DNA from 2 places in the Micromonospora sp. DT44 genome. Region 1 is predicted to be linked to the other one. Evidence: riboswitches for the same ligand, from Rfam matches in the RefSeq annotation. Region 1 holds a riboswitch; the other holds the start of a gene.
The links. Region 1 has a riboswitch for cobalamin ahead of ACLQ25_RS09080 (ribonucleoside-diphosphate reductase subunit alpha). Riboswitches for the same ligand answer to the same signal wherever they lie in the genome.
Positions count from the first base shown of each region.

Region 1 (3,407 bases):
ACGCCGGCCGCCCTCGTCCAGGCTGTCGTTCCCGCCGAACCGGGCCTGCCGCAGGGCGGCGGTGTGACCGTGGGCGACCAGCCGCAGGCTGGTGGCGCTCACCCGGCCAGTCGTGCGTCGGCGACCGTGCGCTGGCGGTGCATCAGGGCGGCGAAGAGCAGGCCGATCCCGGTCCACAGCACCATCTGGGTGCCGAGCGAGGCGAGTCGGAAGCTCCACAGCAGCGTCGCGGGGAAGTCGCCGGGGACCTCCTGGAACGACGGCAGCACCACATAGGACACGACGGTGACCAGCAGGAAACCGCCGACCGCAGCGCTGGCCCGCAGCCACACCGGCGCGTGCTCACCCACCGACCGGTAGCCGAGCGAACCGGACCAGACCGCGACCAGGCCGAGTACCACCATCAGCAGGTAGGTGACCGTGCGCTGGTTGATGGTGGACGGGTCGCCGACGGCCGGCGGATTCGGCGGGTACTTGAGGAACGGCACGATCACCGCGCCGAGTAGCGCACCGCCGGCCAGCAACAGCCCGGACCGCCCGTCGTCTGCGGTCCGCCGACGACGGCCCAGCAGGACGTACGCGCTGGCCAGCAGGCCGCCCATGGCGGCGCCGAAGAGGCCGGTGGCCAGGAACAGGCCGCCGCGTTGGGCGTTGCGGCCGACCAGGGCCTCCTCGCCGTGCTGGTGCCCGTCGGCGGTGGCCTCGGCGTGCTGGTGCCCGTCGGCGGCGGGCTCAGCCTGGGTGGCCGCCTCCTCGATGGCGATGGCCGCCTCGACGTGTGGTTCGCCGACGACGAAGGCGAACGTCCCGGCCAGCAGGCCGGCCACCAGGCCGGCGAGGAGCCCGCGCAGCAGGACCGTGACGAACGTGGGTGCGGTGCCGGTGCCGGTCAGTGGCACGGGACACCGAGCAGGTGCCGGCCGTCGTGCATCAGCTCGTGCAGGTACATCCCGCTGCGCGAGACCGCCCCCTGGTCAAAGGCGACGAGGTAGGTCAGCAGGGCGAGCACGGCGACGGTGGCCAGGACGGTCCACAGGAGACGGGTCGGGACAGCGGGGTGCGCCAGCGGCTGGCTGGAAGTGGAGCTGGACATGCGTGAACGAACCTCCTCGGGGATGACGCGTCCCCATCGCAAGGCTGCGGACGACCGAGCGTCCTGGCTCGCGCCCCCCGGGCTGGGGGCCGCTCACAGTGGCGCGACCGCGCCGGATTCTCACCGGCTTCCCTCGCGTCGCCGCAGATAGTGGGTCGACCGTATCGGTGCCGGTTCGCCTCGGTCAAGCCGTTGGCGACGGTCGGGGCGTCACCGCCCCGTCGGCCGGCTCCGAGCCGATCGACGAGGGTCGTCATCGTCGACCGCGACACGCCGAACCCGACATGTGGGGTGTGACAAACGAGCTCGCCCCTATATATGGTGTCGACCGCAGCTGGTTCGGCCACTCCTGGCGAGTGTTCGAGGCAAGAGGGAACCCGGTGGAAGTCCGGGACTGTCCCGCAGCGGTGAGTGGGAACGACCGCCGTCATCAGCACTGGGCCACCGGCCTGGGAAGCGACGGCCAGTAGGTGACCGGGCAGGCCCGGTCGCGCCCGCGAGTCCGAAGACCTGCCAGCGCACCGCGCACCCGAACCTCGGGTGCGCGGCGGTCCGAGGCCGCGTGGAACGGCTGACGCCACCTGACCCACGCTCGCGCTGGCGTGGCGTCGACGGCGTCCGTCTCCCCGCGTCCGAGGGCCCTTGAGGTCTCGAACTCCCGAGGAGTGAGTGGTGACAGTCACCCAGGTGGTCCCGGTCAGCGGCGAGGCCGCGCGGCGGACCCCGATGCAGGTGCGCAAGCGCGACGGCGGCACCGAACCCGTGGACGTGAACAAGATTGTCCGGGCGGTCGAGCGGTGGGCCGACGATCTCACCGACGTCGACCCGATGCGGGTGGCCACCCGCACGATCAGCGGCCTGTACGACGGCGCGACGACCGCCGAACTGGACCGGCTCTCCATCCAGACCGCCGCCGAGATGATCGGTACGGAGCCGCAGTACTCGCGCCTGGCCGCGCGGCTGTTGGCCGGCTACGTCGACAAGGAGGTGCGGCGCCAGGGCATCACCTCGTTCAGCGCGGCGATCCGGGCCGGCCACGCCGAGGGTCTGATCGGTGACGAGACCGCCGCGTTCGTCGCCGCGCACGCGAAGACGTTCGACGACGCCGTCGACGCCGACGGCGACCGTCGCTTCGAGTACTTCGGCCTGCGCACCGTCTACGACCGGTACCTGCTGCGTCACCCCACCTCAAGGCTGGTGCTGGAGACCCCGCAGTACTGGCTGCTGCGGGTGGCCTGCGGCCTGTCCCGTACGCCAGACGAGGCGGTCGACTTCTACCGGCTGATGTCCAGTCTCGCCTATCTGCCCAGCTCGCCGACCCTGTTCAACTCCGGCACCCGACACACCCAGATGTCCTCGTGCTATCTCGTGGACTCGCCGCGCGACGAACTGGACTCGATCTACGCGCGCTACGCCCAGGTCGCCAACCTGTCCAAGTTCGCCGGTGGCATCGGCATTGCGTTCTCCCGGATCCGGTCCCGCGGCGCGCTGATCCGGGGCACGAACGGGCAGTCCAACGGCATCGTGCCGTTCCTGCGCACACTGGACGCGAGCGTCGCGGCGGTCAACCAGGGCGGGCGGCGCAAGGGCGCGGCCTGCGTCTACCTGGAGCCGTGGCACCCGGACATCGAGGAGTTCCTCCAGCTACGGGACAACACGGGCGAGGACGCCCGTCGTACGCACAATCTCAACCTGGCCAACTGGGTCCCGGACGAGTTCATGCGCCGGGTCGAGGCCGACGAGATGTGGTCGCTGTTCGACCCCGACGAGGTGCCCGAACTGCCCGACCTGTGGGGCGAGCGGTTCGACGCCGCGTACCGGGCCGCCGAGGCGCAGGGCCGCTACGTGCGGCAGCTGCCGGCCCGCGAGCTGTACGGGAAGATGATGCGGACCCTGGCCCAGACCGGCAACGGCTGGATGACCTTCAAGGACGCCGCCAACCGGTTGTGCAACCAGACGGCCGAGCCGGGGAACGTGGTGCACCTCTCCAACCTCTGCACCGAGATCATCGAGGTGTCCAGCGACGACGAGACCGCCGTGTGCAACCTCGGCTCGGTGAACGTCGCCGCCCATCTGACCGATGACGGCATCGACTGGGAACGGCTGCGCGCCACGGTCCGGACGGCGGTGACGTTCCTCGACCGGGTCATCGACATCAACTACTACCCGACCCCGCAGGCGGCGGCGAGCAACCCCCGCTGGCGGCCGGTCGGGCTCGGGCTGATGGGGTTGCAGGACGTGTTCTTCGCGCTGCGGCTGCCGTTCGACGCGCCGGCCGCGCGGGAGCTGTCCACGCGGATCAGCGAGGAGCTGT
Region 1 is NZ_JBNCKS010000011.1:135,386-138,792, forward strand. It holds gene ACLQ25_RS09065 (histidine phosphatase family protein) at 1-102, opposite strand, end outside; gene ACLQ25_RS09070 (CbtA family protein) at 99-899, opposite strand; gene ACLQ25_RS09075 (CbtB domain-containing protein) at 890-1,093, opposite strand; cobalamin riboswitch at 1,129-1,268, opposite strand; cobalamin riboswitch at 1,412-1,625, shown strand; gene ACLQ25_RS09080 (ribonucleoside-diphosphate reductase subunit alpha) at 1,820-3,407, shown strand, end outside.

Region 2 (3,407 bases), on a different contig from region 1:
CGATGACCAGCGTCGGGCAGTCCACCCCGCGCATCTGCGGTAGGTAGTGCTGGACAACGCAGAGGCGACCATCGATCAAGAGGACGTTGGCGCGAATGGACTCGTCGTAGACGCCGATGGCGAGGTTGTCTCGGGCATCCGCGGGGAGCCGGTCACGAATGCGGCGAGCCAGGTTCTGGATGTTGAGTTCGGTGAGCGCGCTGAGGTGTCCGTCTGGATAGTCGTCCTCCCGCTCCTGCCGCCTGATCACCTCGCCGGCCGGGTCAAGGAACAGGCAACGGAGGCGGGTGCCGGCGGCGAGGAGTTTCAGGAGGCGATTGTCGCCGTACTGCTGACAGATGAGGTTGAGTGACAGGCCGGACGCTCGGATGTCCGTGGCATGGTCGAAAAGGGCTCGCGGGGGCAGCTCCGCCATGAAATCTGATCGGCTGGAATAAATCGCGCGGACATCAGCACAGCGGTCCCGTCCTGCCGTGCTGACCTGGTGTCCGGCGAGGTCAGTGGCCGGCTCGCGTTCGCCGAGGAGAAGCGCCATGCGTGCGTGGCGTGGCATGGACAAGCCGGTGCAGATGCGGGTGAGGACATCAATGCTGCTGACCCGGCGGGCACCGCTGGTGATCTCGCTGATCTGAGCCTGGCTGAGGCCGGTGGCGACGCCGAGAGTGGTTTGGCTGGCGCGGGTGGCTCGCTGGACGAGGCGGAATACCTGAGCGACGTCGCGAGCGGCCAAGGCATCGAGCATGTCGGTGCTGTCCCAGAGCAGGTCGTCAGTGGTGAGCGCGGCAGTTGTGCGGACGCTCACGGCTGGCTCCCTTCCTGCCCGAGGGCCGAGGGCCGAGGGCCAGCTTATCCAGTAGCGGAACGGCATGCCGGCAGGACATCCGGTCGGCGGATGAAAGTTATCCATCGAGGAATCACCCACTGTGATGGATCGCGGTGGTCGTGGTGAGCAGGGTCAGGGGTGTGAGCCCACGGTCCCGCCCGCACCTGCCCACGCGTCCCGCGTGGTTGTGCCGCAACTGCGCCGCCGCGTGGCCATGTTCCCGCGCGCAACTCGATCTCGTCGCCGAGTTCTACGGCCACTCGCTGGCGCCTGGCCCTCTACCTGACGTCCTGCATGAACGAGGCCATCCACGACTTGTATGGTCTCGGCGGGCGCCCCGACCTTGCCCTGATGCACGCGCGTTTCCTCGGCTGGCTGTCGATGACCCGCCGGCCGCGCCCCTCTCAGCGAGAGTGACCCAGGCCGATCACGTGTCCGCTCCTTGGCGCCCGCCGGCGTCCGGAACGGATACGGACCTGGGGCCGGGCCCACCCGGAACGTCACGTCGCCGGCTGGGCGTCCATGACCCCCTCCCGCGGGGCGAATCGTCTATGACATCAGCTCCAAAGGGCCCGTACACACACTGCCCCGCCGTGGGATCACCGCGCCGTCGACGAACCAGTTCGGCTGCCCGCCACTGCGGCACGACGCAACCCTCCGCGCCGATATATCCGCAGGTCAATGTGGCGAGCGTCGCCGGTCGACGCCGTGGTCCGCGTTGACCGGCGGTCGGCAGGTGTGGCAGCATTCGCGGCCTGACGGCAGTGAAGGAAGTCGGTGCGATTCCGACGCGGTCCCGCCACTGTCACCGGGGAGCGATCCCCCCTCGCGAGTCACGGCCGTGTGTCTGCGGCTGGAAGGCCGGGGGAGAGCGTCGATCCGGAAGCCAGGATACTTCGGCCGTCGGGACGTACCCCAGGGCGTGGACACCCGAGGAGGACCCGATGACGCATGGCGTCTCCATCATCGACGGCCGCTGCCGTCTCCCGCACCGCAGCCGTGCTCTCGCCGCGATGGGCATCGACTCCGTTCACCGCTGAGGTCCGCACCACGCCACCCGTCGCCGCCGGCCCCACGCCGGTGAGCGGTCCGGGTCGCGGTGCCCGCTGAACCCCGCGCCCACCCGCACGTCGTCGCCGAACCGCCTTCGCGAGCGCGCCGACGTTACTGTCCGGAGCCTGCCGTGCGCATTCTGCTGCTCTCCACCGCCGATACCGACCTGCTGGCCGCCCGCGCCAGCGACGCCGACTACCGGCTCGCCAATCCCGCCCGGGTGGCGGCCGACGAGGTGCCCGCCCTGCTCCACGGGGTCGACCTCGCCGTCGTACGCCTGCTCGGCGGTCGGCAGGCGTGGCCGGACGGCCTCGCCGCCGTGCTCGCCAGCGGCGTGCCCACGGTCGTCCTCGGCGGCGAGGCGCTGCCGGACGCGGAGCTGATGGCGGTCTCCACGGTGCCGTCCGGGGTGGTCGCCCAGGCCCTCGCGTACCTGGTCGAGGGTGGTCCGGACAATCTGGGGGAGCTGGCCCGGTTCCTCTCCGACACGGTCCTGCTCACCGGGGAGGGGTTCGCACCGCCCGCGCCGACCCCGGCCTACGGCGTGTACGGCGAGCACCCCACCGAACCGGATCGTCCCACCATCGGGATCGTCTTCTACCGGGCGCACGCCCTGGCCGGCAACACCGCGTTCGTCGATGTGCTGGCCGAGGCGGTGCGCGCGGCCGGCGGCAACCCACTGCCGATCTTCTGCGGCTCGCTGCGCGGGCTGACCACCGGCGCCGGCCCGCTCGGGCTGTTCGCCCGATGCGACGCGTTGCTGGTCACCGTCCTCGCGGCCGGCGGCGCGGTCGCGGCGGACGCCTCCTCCGGCGGCGACGAGGACGCCTGGGACGTCGGCGCGCTCGCCGCCCTGGACGTGCCGGTCATCCAGGCGCTCTGCCTCACCAGCACCCGGGAGCAGTGGGCGGCCAGCGACGCCGGGCTGTCCCCGTTGGACGCCGCGATGCAGGTGGCCATCCCCGAGTTCGACGGCCGGATCGTCACCGTGCCGTTCTCGTTCAAGCAGGTCGACGCCGACGGGCTCTCGGTGTACGCCGCCGACCCCGAGCGGGCCGCCCGCGTCGCCGGCATCGCGGTGCGTCACGCCCGGCTGCGGGACGTGCCGAACGCCGACAAGCGGATCGCTGTGGTGCTCAGCTCGTACCCCACCAAGCACTCGCGGGTCGGCAACGCCGTCGGGCTGGACACCCCGGCCTCGGCGGTCCGGCTGTTCGCCGCGCTCGCCGAGGCGGGCTACGACCTCGGGGACACGCCGCCGCCCACCGACGGTGACGCGCTGATCCACGCCCTGATCGCCGCCGGCGGGCACGACGTGGAGTGGCTCACCCCGGAACAGTTGGCCGCCGCCGAGGCCCGGATACCGGGGCAGACCTACCGGCGCTGGTTCGACCAGGTGCCAGCCGAACTGCGCGAGCGGATGCGGGAGCACTGGGGCGAGCCGCCCGGCGAGTTGTACACCGAGGGCGGCGACATCGTGCTGGCCGGGCTGCGCTTCGGCAACGTGGTGCTGCTGATCCAACCGCCGCGC
Region 2 is NZ_JBNCKS010000006.1:2,743-6,149, forward strand. It holds gene ACLQ25_RS04915 (DUF5919 domain-containing protein) at 1-802, opposite strand, end outside; cobalamin riboswitch at 1,566-1,742, shown strand; gene cobN (cobaltochelatase subunit CobN) at 2,007-3,407, shown strand, end outside.
Region 2: it holds a riboswitch for cobalamin, as region 1 does, so the genes downstream of both, cobN (cobaltochelatase subunit CobN) here and ACLQ25_RS09080 (ribonucleoside-diphosphate reductase subunit alpha) in region 1, are expected to answer to the same signal.